One region of the Peribacillus sp. NPDC101481 genome, then DNA from elsewhere that is predicted to be linked to it. Evidence: riboswitches for the same ligand, from Rfam matches in the RefSeq annotation. Region 1 holds a riboswitch; each other region holds the start of a gene.
What was found. Region 1 has a riboswitch for S-adenosylmethionine ahead of mtnK (S-methyl-5-thioribose kinase). Riboswitches for the same ligand answer to the same signal wherever they lie in the genome.
Positions count from the first base shown of each region.

Region 2: another riboswitch for S-adenosylmethionine. It lies ahead of ACIROD_RS12410 (methionine biosynthesis PLP-dependent protein); the one in region 1 lies ahead of mtnK (S-methyl-5-thioribose kinase).
Region 3: another riboswitch for S-adenosylmethionine. It lies ahead of mmuP (S-methylmethionine permease); the one in region 1 lies ahead of mtnK (S-methyl-5-thioribose kinase).

Region 1 is NZ_JBIWNJ010000001.1:565,437-570,533, reverse strand. It holds gene ACIROD_RS02630 (LCP family protein) at 1-841, shown strand, start outside; gene mtnA (S-methyl-5-thioribose-1-phosphate isomerase) at 933-1,979, opposite strand; gene mtnK (S-methyl-5-thioribose kinase) at 1,994-3,196, opposite strand; SAM riboswitch class I at 3,275-3,428, opposite strand; gene ACIROD_RS02615 (carbon-nitrogen family hydrolase) at 3,500-4,282, opposite strand; gene ACIROD_RS02610 (pyridoxal phosphate-dependent aminotransferase) at 4,383-5,097, shown strand, end outside.
Region 2 is NZ_JBIWNJ010000002.1:501,866-506,962, forward strand. It holds gene ACIROD_RS12395 (ABC transporter ATP-binding protein) at 1-888, shown strand, start outside; gene ACIROD_RS12400 (type B 50S ribosomal protein L31) at 1,024-1,272, shown strand; gene metC (cystathionine beta-lyase) at 1,385-2,566, opposite strand; gene ACIROD_RS12410 (methionine biosynthesis PLP-dependent protein) at 2,563-3,675, opposite strand; SAM riboswitch class I at 3,762-3,875, opposite strand; gene fumC (class II fumarate hydratase) at 4,203-5,097, shown strand, end outside.
Region 3 is NZ_JBIWNJ010000001.1:321,526-326,622, reverse strand. It holds gene ACIROD_RS01465 (ring-cleaving dioxygenase) at 1-734, shown strand, start outside; gene ACIROD_RS01460 (ring-cleaving dioxygenase) at 759-1,706, shown strand; gene ACIROD_RS01455 (alpha/beta hydrolase) at 1,706-2,314, shown strand; gene ACIROD_RS01450 (flavin reductase family protein) at 2,332-2,940, shown strand; SAM riboswitch class I at 3,165-3,267, shown strand; gene mmuP (S-methylmethionine permease) at 3,351-4,739, shown strand; gene mmuM (homocysteine S-methyltransferase) at 4,736-5,097, shown strand, end outside.

The DNA.
Region 1 (5,097 bases):
CTGCACTTATGCCCCTTTACCCAAACAAAATGGAAATGCAGGTACGGAAAAAAAACTAACCAAAGAAGAGAACCAGGAAAGTGTGAAAACATTTCTGTTAATTGGTGTCGATACAAGGGGAGAGGAAAAATCTCGATCAGATGCGATTATTCTGGCAAAATACTTTCCTGAGCAGGAAAAATTGAAACTGGCTTCGATTATGCGTGATAGTTATGTGAAAATCCCTGGGAATAAAACAGGATATAACAAAATAAATGCAGCTTATTATTATGGTGGAAGGGAACTTCTCAAAAAAACCATACAGGAAAACTTCGGTGTCAAGGTCGATCATGTGGCGGTAATTGACTTTCAGGGATTCGTGAAGATGGTCGATTTACTTGCACCTGAGGGGGTAGCGGTGAATGTGGACCAGGAAATCATTGATGATATGAGCATTCAAGCAAGCGTCGGTAAAAATGTTTTACATGGCGAGGAAATATTGAAATATGTCCGTTTTAGACATGACGATGAAAGTGATTTTGGAAGGGTTGAGCGACAACAAGAAGTAATGGTTCAATTAAAAACAGCCTTTATAAATCAAATCTCGTCCTTCGAAGGGATGGCAGCCCTTCCTAGTATAATCGAACAAGGACTCTCGTACTTGGATACGGATATTGGACTGAAAACAATAATGGAAATGGGGCCAAAAGCCGTCTTCCATACACCGGACACCGTCGAAACCTTAAGGGTTCCAGTGGAAGGAAGCTTTAAAGATGAAATATATCCCCAGTCCGGAGCCGTTTTGGAAATGGACTACACTAAAAATAAGAAGGCACTTCAAGAATTCTTTTCAAAAAAATAAAAATTGTATTATGGACCTCGCAAGAATAATCACAAAAACGAGAGGGATAAGTAACCCTTCTCGTTTTTTATCATCAATAAAGCAACCTGGATCATTTAACAAAAAGCGGAATGTTTTTAATGAAATCCGGGGTTATGATGCCATTTTCGGTAATGATGCTTGTAATTAGATGATTCGGTGTAACATCAAAGGCTGGATTGAAAGTTTTCACGTTTTCAGGAGCGATCCTAACACCTTGAATGAAGGTGATTTCCGCTTCATTCCTTTCTTCGATCGGGATGGAAGTGCCGGACTCGAGAGTGAGGTCGAATGTGGTTGATGGAGCGGCCACGTAAAAAGGGATACCAAAGTGCTTGGCTAATATCGCCAATCCCAATGTCCCGATTTTATTGGCTGTATCTCCATTAGCCGCAATTCTGTCGGCACCGACGATGATTCCATTTATTCCTTTCTGATGAATCGTATGGGCAGCCATATTATCAGAAATTAATGTGACATCAACCCCCGCTTGCATCAATTCCCAAGCAGTCAAACGCGCCCCTTGCAGGACAGGCCTGGTTTCACATGCATACACTTTTAGCGGAAAGTCCTTTTCCTTTGCCAGGTGGAAGGGAGCCAAGGCTGTGCCATACCGAGCCGTGGCAATTCCCCCAGCGTTGCAATGCGTTAGAATGGAATCTCCTCTAGTGAATAAGGATAAACCATGTTCCCCGATTTTCCTGCACATTTCTACATCTTCAGCAAAGATGGCTTTAGCCTCCGATACAAGTGCTTCCTTGGCAGTTGAAATGCTTTGCGCAGCTTCCAGAGTATTTTCCATCCTCCTTAACGCCCAAAAAAGGTTGACAGCAGTTGGCCGTGATGATGCGAGTTTTTCAATATGCCTTGATACATTTTTCTTGAATTCGGCTAATTCAGCGGTTGTTTCCTGTTTCGCACCAAGTGCAACACCAAATGCTGCCGTCAGTCCAATTGCTGGGGCACCGCGAACTTTTAATGTCAAAATGCTGTCATACACATCATCAACAGAATGAAGTTCAATGAATTCTGTTATGGAAGGAAGGGCTTGTTGATTTAATAATGTAATATGGGTATCAGCCCATTGTACCGAATAAGGTAATGGTGCATGTGTTGTCATGTGCAGGTCTCCTTTTAAATGGTTGAATAAGATGGCAGTGTACGTTGCTTCAAGGCTTCAATGACAGCTGGAACATCCAATTCTTCCCGTTTTTTAATTAAAAAAGCACCAATTTCCAATGTAGCCGTTTTGGCAGCGATCCTTGTTTCTTTATCTTCAATGACATTTAAATCGGCAACATGGGAAAGTCCGATGGTTCGCCGAATCAGTTCACAGCCGGCAAAGCCGAATGCATCTTTTTTGAATTTTGTCAGTAAATAAGGCAGATAACCTTTCACGTGACGAAATGGGCTTTTATTTTGGACTTCCCATAATTCGGAATAAGTTTCTTCAAAGGCATTCCAAAATTCATTAAGGTGTGTGAAAATCTCTTCCTTTCCAACGCTATTACGTGTGACTGCCTGAAAGAGAAGGTTGGCGGTGTATTGACCAAGGTCAAAACCAACTGGACCATAAAAAGCGAATTCTGGATCAATAACCTTTGTTTCAGTTTCACTTGCAAATATACTTCCAGTATGTAAATCTCCATGAAGCAAGGCTTCCTGCTCGGTTTCAAAGCTTTGTTTCAGCTTAGCGACCTCGAGGATCACTGCTTTATCATTCCATATATTTTTGGCGGCATCAGTCAATTCCACCTCGAAATCTCCCGGGAGTTCCTCAAAAAATGGATCTGTGAAAATGAAGACCTCAGTGATTTTGCAGAGTTCGGGATTCGTGAAATGTCGGGCAACTTCCTTTTTGGCAGAGGGTTCTAAATGATAATCGGATGTATAAAATGCCGTTTTCGCAACATATTCACCAATATGCTGTGAAAGCAATGGATATGAATCGCCTTCGATCAATCCTGTTCTAACGATTTTCAAGTGCGATAAATCCTCCATGACCGTGATGGCAAGCTTTTCATCAGAATAATAGACTTGCGGTACGAATTCTGGGCAATAACTTCTGAAATGAATCAGCGCATTCGCTTCAATTGCAGCTCTTTTCAATGTCAGCGGCCAACCTTCGCCAAGTACCTTGGCATAAGGAACCGCTTGTTTAATGATAATTCCTTTATTTGTGACTGTGTCTGTAATATGAAAAACATAATTTAAGTTTCCATCGCCGATTTCTTTACATGTTAAACTTGCATCCGCATTGACCAACCCAAGTTTTTTTGCAAGGGTTATAGCTGTTTCGTTTGTCAATCTCTTAAAATTTGAATGGTTTTGAGTCATTCTTTTCCCCTCCGGATTCAAAATAAGAATAAAAAAGCCTCTTTCATATAGAAAGAGGCAGAAGTTTTGGCTTCGGACCTCTTATCTTCCAGAATATGAATTCTGGTGGAATTAGCACCGTGCTCTGTGGATTTTATAATCCGGCGGTGAATCCGCCCCATTTCACAATGGTATTACAGTCGGTTGCTGGGCTTCATAGGGCCTTTATCCCTCAGCCTGCTCTTGATAAGAGTAAATGTTTTCTGAAATTTTAATCTTCGGGAAAATAATATCAACTTTTTAAATAGTTTGTCAATGGGTAATTTAATAAAAATCAGGACGGCGATCTTCGAATACAGGTATTTTGTTACGTGCTTCCGTAACTTTATTGAAGTCCAAGGTGCCTGTCAGGAGTTCGTTTCCTTCTCCGGCTTCACTTATGATATTTCCCCAAGGATCAATAATCAACGAATGACCGGCAAATATATTATTGACGTCAGAGCCTGAGCGATTAACGGCTACTACATAGGCTTGGTTCTCGATGGCACGGCTAATCAATAAGGCTCTCCAGTGATCGAGTCTCGGCTTTGGCCATTCAGCCGTAACGAATAGAACTTCGGCGCCTTTAGCGGTATGGGCTCGCTGCCATTCAGGGAAACGGATGTCATAACAAATGAAACCAGCACATATTTTTTCATCAAGAGTAAATAAACCATCCTTTTCTCCTGGCTTCAGGAAATGATGTTCATCCATTAACTGAAATAAGTGAAGCTTATCATATTCTTTTATGAGATTTCCCTGTTTATCGATGATGATCATGGTGTTATAGATTCCCTTGCCCGTTTTTTTCGCAATGGAACCGCCTACGATGTGAATCTCGTGTTTCCTTGCCTGTGTTTTAAGAAATTCAATCGTTTTTTCCGCCTCTTGATCAGCAATCTCATTTAACCTGCTTAAGTCGTATCCGGTTGTCCAAAGCTCTGGTAAAATGACGATATCGGGTTCTGACCGTGCTGCTTTTTCAAACCATTGTTCCGCAACCTGAAAATTGATATCCGGTTGCCCGAATGCTATATCCATTTGAATACAAGCTATTTTCCACTTCATCGTTTAAAACCCCCCACATGTAAAAAATGCTTTACAAGACTATGATAAACATATATCATTTGTGTCTAGAATTTCAAGAAATTTCAGAGAAGGTGTATAAATGGTGCAATTCGAAAAATCCAGACAGCTTCAGGACCTACCCAAGCAATTTTTTGCCTCACTAGTAGCAAAAGTCAATGCCATTACGGAGCAAGGACATGATGTCATTAATTTAGGCCAGGGAAACCCTGATCAGCCGACACCAGACCATATCGTGAAAAGCTTGCAGTCTGCTGCTGAAAAAACGGTTAATCATAAATATTCGCCATTCCGGGGGCATCAATATTTAAAAGATGCTGCTGCCGTCTTTTATGAACGTGAATTCGGTGTCAAGCTGGATCCGAAAAGTGAAGTGGCGATTCTCTTCGGGGGAAAGGCAGGCCTTGTCGAACTGCCGCAGTGTTTATTGAATCCGGGTGATACGATCCTTGTTCCGGATCCCGGCTATCCGGATTATCTTTCCGGTGTTGTTTTAGCCCAGGCAAAGACCGAATTCATGCCCTTGACAGAAGAAAATGATTTTCTTCCAAAATACAGTGACATACATAAACAAGTACTTGATAAAGCCAAAATGATGTTCTTGAACTATCCGAACAATCCCACAGGTGCTTCTGCAACTGAAAGTTTCTTTGATGAGACCGTCTCTACTGCAAAAGAGCATTCAATTTGTGTGGTCCACGACTTCGCTTATGGGGCGATAGGATTCGACGGAAAAAAACCGATAAGCTTTCTCCAGTCAGAGGGAGCGAAGGAAATAGGAATAGAAATATACACAC
Region 2 (5,097 bases), on a different contig from region 1:
ATCAGCCGCCTGCTTCATCCGCTTCATGGAATCGTCAATCAGTTCGCTAATCTTGAACAGGCGCTTGTTGCAGGGGAGCGGGCATTCAGTTTATTGGATGAGCAGGGATTGGCAGTCAGTGATGAAAACATATCCAGATACAAAGGAAACGTGCAATTCGAAAATGTTTCTTTTGGTTATAAGGATAATGAATATGTGTTAAAGGACATTTCCTTCTCCGCTAAACAAGGGGAAACGGTCGCTTTAGTTGGCCATACCGGGTCAGGAAAAAGTTCCATAATGAATTTATTGTTCCGCTTTTATGACAGCAGTGAAGGCCAAATTAAAATCGATGGCACGAATATATTGGATATACCTCATCAGACGCTTCGTGAGCATATGGGAATCGTCCTTCAGGATCCCTATTTATTTACTGGCACCATCGCCTCCAATATCAGTCTGAATCATAAAGACATTACAAGGGAAATGGTTGAAAAATCATTAATAGATGTCGGGGGGGACAAAGTGCTGAAGCATCTTCCTTTAGGGCTGGACGAACCCGTGATTGAAAAAGGCGGAACGCTGTCTTCCGGGCAGCGGCAGCTAATCTCTTTTGCCCGTGCTCTTGCATTCAATCCGGCCATATTGATTTTGGATGAAGCGACAGCGAGCATCGATACCGAAACCGAGGCAATTATCCAGGAGGGGATGGAAGTGCTGAAAAAAGGGAGAACGACCTTCATCATTGCACATAGACTTTCCACGATAAAAAATGCCGACCAGATTCTTGTACTGGATAAAGGGCGGATTACTGAGCAAGGTACACATGAGGAATTAATGGAACTAAAAGGGAAGTATTATCAAATGTATGAACTGCAGGCTGGTCCGCATAAAGGCATGGCTGGTTGAACACAATTGAATAAGGGTGGATCATCAAGATTAAACTATAATGAGGGTACCGACTTTTGGTACCTCAAGCATAATTATTGATAATAGTAATCATTACGTTTAAGATATACCTATACTGACGATGAGGTGATAATAGTGAAACAAGAAATTCATCCCGATTATCAACAAGTGGTATTCATGGATACCAACAGTGGGTATAAATTTTTGACAGGCTCCACGAAGACGTCCAATGAAACGATCGTTTGGGAGGACGGACAAACATATCCATTATTAAAAGTGGAAATCAGCTCGGATACGCACCCTTATTATACAGGAAAGCAGAAGTTTGCTGAAAAAGGCGGACGGGTGGATCGCTTCCTGGATAAATATAATATGAAGAATTGAGAGTCAGGCCATCGGGAAATCGATGGCCTTTTTTTATGACTGGGAAGAAAAAGAGTTAATAATGATGCAAGGAAAAAAGGTGCCCATAATTTATGAGGCACCCATCCTTTATTCATTTTGCAGCAATTGCTTCCCCTTTGGCAATATTGACGAGGGCCGCATCGAAGTCCTTGATTATATCGTCCGGATTTTCAAGTCCGACAGAGAGGCGGAGCAAGCTGTTCGTGATGCCCCGCTTTTCCCTTTCATCATCAGGCATGGCAGCATGAGACATTTTGGCCGGGTAGGATAATATGGATTCGACCGCTCCCAGGCTTACGGCAAATACAGGGAGCTCGACAGTGTTCACGAAGGAACGGAAGATTTCCTCACTTTCCAATTCAAAAGATAGGACCGCCCCTGCTCCAAGTGACTGGCCTTTCTGGATGGCGTGCTGTGGATGATCGGCTAGGCCGGGATAATACACTTTTTTCACCAAGGGCTGATCTTTTAAGTAGGCTGCAATCTTTTCTGCCCCTTTTTGTGAATGTTCCATTCTAACTGACAAGGTTTTTAAACCTCTCATTACAAGCCAGGCATCTTGGACACCAAGGACCGCTCCAAAGGAGTTTTGGAGCGAACCGAGTCTTGCCGCCAATTCCGGATCTTTCACGACCGCAAGCCCAGCTACCACATCACTATGTCCGGATAAAAACTTCGTCGCGCTATGGAGGACAACATCAGCGCCCAGATTCAGCGGTTTTTGCAATGCGGGCGTCAAGAATGTATTATCAACAAAACTTAAGGCACCGGCTTTTTTTGCAATATCACATACAGCTTGTATATCGGTCACTTTAAGTAACGGATTTGAAGGCGTTTCAATGTATATGGCCCTGGTATTTGGCTGAACGGCCGCTTTGACGCTTTCAAGGTCCGTCATGTCAACGAAGGTATGCTCAATATTGAAACGGGTCAATACGCTTGTGACCATCCTGAACGTTCCGCCATACACATCTTCGGAAATGACGATATGGTCTCCGGCAGACAATAGCAGGAAGGCTGTTGAAATGGCAGCCATACCTGATGAAAAGGCAAAGCCGTGAGTGCCTTCCTCTAAATCGGCAATGATATCTTCAAGTGCCTCGCGAGTTGGGTTCCCGCTTCTGCTGTAGTCATATTTGCCGAATTGATCGATATCCGATTGATGGAACGTCGATGCATGCTGAATGGGGACGCTCACACCGCCCGTTGCCGGATCGAATTTATGTTGATTATGAAGTAATTTCGTTTCAAAGCTAAAATCATGACCTGTCATCGTAGTGCCTCCCTTTTTACATGTGCGAATGCTTGCTGCAGGTCGCCAATCAAATCATCGCTATCCTCGATGCCAACGGAGAAGCGAAGCAGGCGATTACAAACCCCATTTGCCGTTCTGACTTCAAGCGGTATATCGGCATGTGTTTGTGTGGCAGGATAGGTGATGAAGCTTTCAACCCCTCCAAGGCTTTCTGCAAAGGAAATTAATGAGAGCGATTGTAAAAATGGGTTGACCGCCGCTTCATCAATGATGCGGAAAGAAATCATGCCGCCTCTGCCGGGATACAATACATCAGTGACACAATCATGCTCCGATAAGTAATCTACAAGTATCTTGGCATTCTTTTCATGACGCTCCATCCGTAATGCCAGGGTTTTCATTCCGCGCATCAACAGCCAAGAATCAAATGGGCTCAAGACAGCTCCAGTACCATTATGATGGAAGGCAAGTGCATCACATAATTCAGCGCCGCTAGCAACGATCAGTCCCGCGAGCACATCATTATGACCACCGAGATACTTGGTTGCACTATGAATCACAATATCCGCTCCAAGCACGATGGGTTGTTGAATAAGAGGCGTGTAAAAAGTGTTATCAACGATTAACAATAAATTATATCGTTTGGCCAATGCCGCAACGGCGCTAATGTCCGTTTGCTGCATAAGGGGGTTAGTGGGAGTTTCGATGAAGATGGCTTTCGTGTGAGGAGTGATGGCTTTTTCGATATCCTCCAAACAACAAGTGTTTACATAGTCACACTGCAATCCCCATTTTTTAAAACCTTGTTCTAACAGACGATATGTACCGCCATAAAGATCTTCGCTGACAATCCATGCATCCCCGGATTTAAAAAGGGCGAGAATAGTGGAGATGGCGGCCATTCCTGAACTGCAGGCATAACCTTGGTCTCCTTTTTCCAGATCGGCGATGGATCGCTCCAATAGCTGGCGTGTAGGGTTACCAGTCCTTGTGTAGTCGAATCCCGTCGATTGGCCAATTCCTTCGTGACGAAAAGCTGTTGAAAAGTATACCGGCGGATTGACTGTTCCTGTCGCCGTTTCGCTGCGATTTCCTAATTGAGCAAGATATGTTTCAGATTTGTACATGGTTTTCACTGCTCCTTTGAGTTATATAAAATAAAAAAAAGTCTTCTTTAAGAAGAAGACTTTGATTAAGTAGGGACGAGTCATTCTTCTTATCTTCCAAGTTCACAAACTTGTGGAATTAGCACCTTTTCATTGGTTTGAAACAAATGAAGGTTGCTGAGGTGTCATCGGGCCATTCCCTCTACCTCTCTCGATAAGAGTTTAGATTATTCAATTTCTTTTGAATTTACTATATATACAAAATGCTGTCAAGGACATTTTGGGAGTGATAATGCTTTGATGTTCATGACCAGGTCAATTGGAGCCTAGCGGTGTCTACACTTTATGTGTCTAAAAAGAATAATTGAATTTTCATATAAACATGAATGGAACTTGGATTTTTCAGAAAAAATGGAAAGGGTCAGCGGGATATTTTTGCTTTAAAATAATAAAGTTTGTACAATGTATGGAGAGAAGAATAATCCGACATTATTCATTTCATATGCAAAAGGTGTTCAATGAATAGTGCAAACATAGGAGGAGAACACATGGAATACAGAATCGAACGAGATACGATGGGTGAAGTGAAAGTTCCTGCTGATAAATATTGGGGAGCACAAACTGAGAGAAGCCGTAACAATTTCAAAATAGGTAACGAAAAAATGCCGATTGAATTAGTTCGTGCATTTGCATACGTTAAACAAGCTGCGGCAAAGGTGAACTATGATCTTGGTGATCTTTCCGAAGTTAAAAAGAATGCCATCGTCAAGATTTGCGGGGAAATCCTTGAAGGTACGCTTGATGAACATTTCCCGCTTGTAGTTTGGCAAACGGGAAGCGGCACGCAAAGTAATATGAACGTGAACGAAGTGGTCGCTAACAAAGGGAATGAATGGTTAAAAGAAAATGGTGAATCTGAAACCCTTCACCCGAATGATGATGTTAACAAGGCGCAAAGCTCAAATGATACTTTCCCGACCGCCATGCATATTGCAGCCTTTATGGAAGTCGCTGAAAAATTGGTCCCTGCCATCAAAGCCCTTCGTGATACATTCGATACAAAAGAAAAAGAATTTTGGGATGTCGTGAAAATTGGCCGGACACATCTTCAAGATGCTACTCCATTAACATTAGGACAAGAAATTTCCGGTTGGAAAGCGATGCTCGATAAAGATCTAGCGATGATTGAAGAAAGCAGCCAAAAATTATTGAACCTTGCTCTAGGCGGAACGGCTGTAGGAACCGGAATCAATACAAAAAAAGAATTCCCGGGACTCTCTGCCAAACAAATTGCAGCAGATACAGGATACCCTTTTGTCACATCTGATAATAAGTTCCATGCATTGACTAGCCATAACGAAATAGTCTACGCACACGGTGCTTTGAAAGCATTGGCGGCGGATTTAATGAAAATTGCGAACGATGTCAGATGGCTTGCAAGTG
Region 3 (5,097 bases), 240 kb from region 1:
TAAGGGTGAGAGATGATGAAGCTCTAGGATATTGGAAAAAACGGTTTGTGGAATTCAATGTTGAGCATGATGAAATATCGAACCGTTTTGAAAGGAAGGTGCTTTCTTTTAAAGATCCTGAAGGGCAGAGGCTACTTCTGGTTTCCGATCAGGATAATAACGGTGTTCAAGGGGGATCACCATGGGATGGAAGCCCGGTACCGCAAGAGTTTTCCATCCTTGGATTAGGACCGGTAAAACTTACTGTACCTAATATTGAACTAACAGAAAGTGTTCTCTCCGAGGTATTGGGGTTCAGGAAAACAGGCACATACCCATCTGCAATTAGGGGGCAAAATCCAATTGTCGTTTATGAGACAGGTGAGGGAGGAACAGGAGCGGAACTTCATATTGAAGAAAGGAATGACATTCCTCGGGAAAGGTTGGGGAGGGGTGGAGTACACCATGTTGCCTTTCGGGTGGATAATGAAGAAGAACTTAGAAAATGGATAGAAAAAATTAGTGAATCAAAATTCGTGAACTCTGGATATGTGGACCGCTTTTATTTTCGTTCACTTTATTTTAGGGAGCCGAATGGAATATTATTTGAACTAGCTACTGATGGACCTGGATTTGCAGTTGATGAAGCAGAGCAGCACCTAGGTGAGAACCTTGCCCTGCCGCCATTTTTAGAATCAAAAAGAAAAGATATTGAATCGAATTTAAAACCACTGAATACAAAATCAACTAATTAATCAAGGGGAAAGGAAGGAATCGGCATGCAAAAGCAAAATGCAGGAATACATCATATAACCGCAATTGTAGGCAATCCTCAAGAGAATGTGGATTTTTATGCTGGAGTGCTGGGAATGCGTATGGTGAAGAAAACCGTTAATTTTGATGATCCAGGCACCTATCACTTATATTTCGGAGATGAATCAGGTTCACCGGGCACTATCATCACTTTCTTTCCTTGGCCTGGGGCATACCGAGGGACAATTGGCTCCGGACAAGTGGGGATAACAACATATGCCATTCCGGAAGGTTCATTGGGCTTCTGGGAAACGCGCTTGGGTAAATTTAATATTGACTTTGAAAAGATCTCACGCTTCGGCGAGGATTATCTGGGATTTCAGGACCCACATGGATTGCAACTTGAACTGGTTGAGCGTAAAGAAGGTAAAAATAGCGAGTGGTCATTCGGCGGTGTACCAGCTGATAAGGCAATCAAGGGATTCGGCGGTGCTGTATTATTGACGTCTAAACCGATCAAAACGATGGAACTTTTAGAGGAAGTGATGGGTTTGCAAAAGATGGGGGAAGAGGGCGATTTCATTCGCTTCAAATCCACATCGGACATCGGAAATTTGATAGATGTTAAAAAAACGGTTTTGCCAAATGGGAAAATCGGAGTGGGAACTGTCCATCATCTTGCATGGCGTGCAAGCGATAATGAAGATCATAAAGAATGGAGGGAACATATCGCAAACCATGGCTATGGCGTGACACCCTTTAAAGACCGCCAATACTTCGATGCCATTTATTTCAGGGAAGATGGAGGCATACTCTTTGAAGTTGCCACAGATCCACCTGGCTTTGCTCATGATGAAACGAAGGAAACGATGGGTAGTAAATTAATGCTGCCGCCATGGCTTGAAGAAAAAAGGGAAATTATGGAGAAAACGTTACTGCCGGCAGTGCCGAGGGTACTAGAGGAGGATAAATGATGAAGCATATTTTTCAAAAAGGAAGTAATCCAGATGCACCGTTGCTTTTGCTTTTACATGGCACTGGAGGAAGGGAAACGGATCTTTTGCCATTATCGGAGATGGTTTCACCGGGATCATCCGTACTCAGCGTACGGGGAAATGTACTTGAAAACGGAATGCCCCGTTATTTCCGCCGGCTGGCTGAAGGAGTTTTTGATGAAGAAGATTTGATTTTCCGTACGAAGGAGCTTTATGACTTCTTGGAATCAGCGTCCGGACAATATGACTTCGATCGTGACAGAGTGGTGGCATTAGGTTATTCTAATGGTGCAAACATAGCAGCAAGTTTGATGTTCCATTTCGAAGGGGCATTAAAAGGAGCGATTTTTCATCATCCAATGGTGCCTAGACGCGGGATTGCTTTGCCGTCCCTATCGGATATACCTGTATTCATTGCTGCAGGTAAAAACGATCCGATTTGCCCCGCAGCAGAAACTGATGAACTTAATCGGATTTTACTGCAAGCGGGTGCTGCGGTGGACGTTCACTGGGAAAATTACGGTCATCAGTTAACACGTTCAGAGGTTGATGCAGCAAGTTCATGGTTTCAAAAGAACTTTTTATAAGAATGAGAGGGATGAAGATGATTTCAGTAAATCCTGAAAGTCTTACAGAACGGGAAAATTATAAGTTTTTGACTGGAAGCATCATACCGAGACCAATAGCCCTGGTCACGACACAATCCGAAACCGGTACAATCAATATAGCGCCGTTCAGTTTTTTTAACATAGTCAGTTCCAATCCTCCGATGATTTCCATTTCTGTTCAACGGAAAGAAGGAGTTTTGAAGGACACGGCCCGAAATGCAATTCAAACAGGTGAATTCGTTGTTCATATCACTGATGAAGACAATGTTGCTGATGCAAATCGAACGGCCAAGGAACTCCCGTCTGACGAAAGTGAATTGGGTCTTACCAATTTCACTCAGGCTGTTAGTGATAAGGTGTCGGTACCAGGATTGCAAGAAGCGAAGGTACGCTTTGAATGCACATTGGAGCATGCGATACCTTTGGCAGGTTCCAAGAATAAACCTGGTTGTGATTTATTGATAGGGAAAATAGTCTGCTATCATATAGAGCAGGAGATTTACCATAATGGCCGAATTGACCAGAATGGGCTAAAACCTGTAGCAAGATTAGCGGGTCATACTTATACAAAACTAGGAGAATTATTTGAAATTGAAAGACCTTAAGGAATATAAGAAAAATGGCGTCATCTTTTAAGGTGTCGTCATTTTTTAAAAATTTTTCCCGGTTAGCATTATTTACAATTCTATAATGTAAGCGACTGTTCCAAAAACAAGTTCATATCTATGCCAACGGTGCGTTGATCGTTTGGATTTTAAAGGAAGTCTTTACAAACCGAAACAAAACTTGACAATTTTTTCATAGATTGATAAAGTTATAAAAAAATAATTTCTTATCCAGAGAGGTGGAGGGACTGGCCCTATGAAACCTCAGCAACAGGTCTGCAATGACACTGTGCTAATTCCAGGGGGTGAAACCTTGATAGATAAGACCGTAAGTGTTTATTTGTCAGTAACGCACTCTTTTTTAGAGTGCGTTTTCGTTTTTTCTGGATGCAAGATAAAGGAGAGTAAGAATGGAGAACAAAAGGAAGCATGATTTTCAAAGGAAAATGCAGGCACGGCATATAATAATGCTATCGCTTGGCGGGGTGATTGGAACAGGTTTATTCTTAAGTTCGGGTTATACGATTCAACAGGCAGGCCCGTTTGGCACCATCCTTTCGTATCTGATTGGGGCATTAGTGGTTTATCTAGTCATGCTATGTCTAGGGGAACTGGCAGTACATATGCCCGAGACAGGTGCGTTTCATAGCTACTCAGCTAAATACATAGGTCCTGGGACAGGGTATACAGTAGCCTGGTTGTATTGGCTAACTTGGACAGTTGCACTTGGTTCGGAATTCACGGCTGCAGGATTGTTGATGCAGAGATGGTTTCCATCAATCAATGTCTGGATATGGAGTGCACTATTTGCCATATTGGTTTTGGCATTAAATGCGTGGACCGTTAAATTTTTCGCTGAATCCGAATTCTGGTTTGCGTCTATAAAGGTATTTGCCATTGTGATTTTCATTATTTTGGGAGCAGCGGCAATGCTAGGTTTCATTCCAATAATTCATTCACAATCCGCTCCGTTATTCTCCAATTTTACAAGTGAAGGTTTATTTCCGAATGGTGCTTTTGCCATTATAATGACGATGCTTGCGGTGAATTTCGCATTCTCTGGAACTGAATTAATTGGAATTGCAGCTGGAGAAACTGTGAATCCAGAAAAAACGATACCAAAGGCAATCCGTATGACATTATGGAGATTGATTATCTTTTTTGTAGGAACCATCGTTGTATTATCCGCATTATTGCCTATTTCGGATGCAAGCGTATTAGAAAGCCCCTTTGTGGCAGTTCTTGAACGGATTGGTGTGCCATATGCAGCGGATATTATGAACTTTGTTATATTAACTGCCATTTTGTCTGCTGCAAACTCAGGACTGTATGCGGCATCCAGAATGCTTTGGTCACTTGCAGATAAGGAAACTATATCACCAATATTTGCAAAATTGACAAAACGGGGAGTTCCGATAAATGCAGTCCTTTTCAGTATGTTGGGCGGCTGCTTAGCCCTGTTTTCGAGTATTATTGCACCGGATACTGTTTACATAGTGCTTGTATCCATTTCTGGACTAGCCGTTGTTGTAGTTTGGATGAGTATTAGCATGTCGCAATTTCTATTTCGCAGACGATATATAAACGAAGGAAATTCAGTAAATGACTTAGCTTATCGAACGCCATTATATCCACTCGTACCAATCGTTTCTTTTATGCTATGCCTAGCTTCTTGCATAGGAATTGCATTTGATCCTACACAACGAATTGCACTATATTGTGGCATTCCATTTATTTTGATTTGCTATGGAAGTTATTATCTGACACAAAACCATAAAGGAAAGAGGAGTAGATCATGAACATTAAAACTAACCCAATTGACGCTATTTTACGAGATCATTCAGTCATGATTTTAGACGGAGCTTTAGCTACAGAGCTAGAGAGGCATGGATGTGATTTGGACGACCCGCTCTGGTCTGCACGTGTATTACTTGAAAATCCAGAAGTGATTTATCAAGTGCATTCTGACTATTTTCGTGCTGGAGCGGATTGTGCGATTACGGCTAGCTACCAAGCCACTGTTGAAGGTTTCGCCCTCCGCGGAATACAAGAAAAAGAGGCTTTGGAGCTAATCCGGAAAACGGTTTTACTCGCAAGAAAAGCAAGAGATGATTTTTGGAAGGAAAAAAATCAAACGCTTAGGCCTAAGCCATTGGT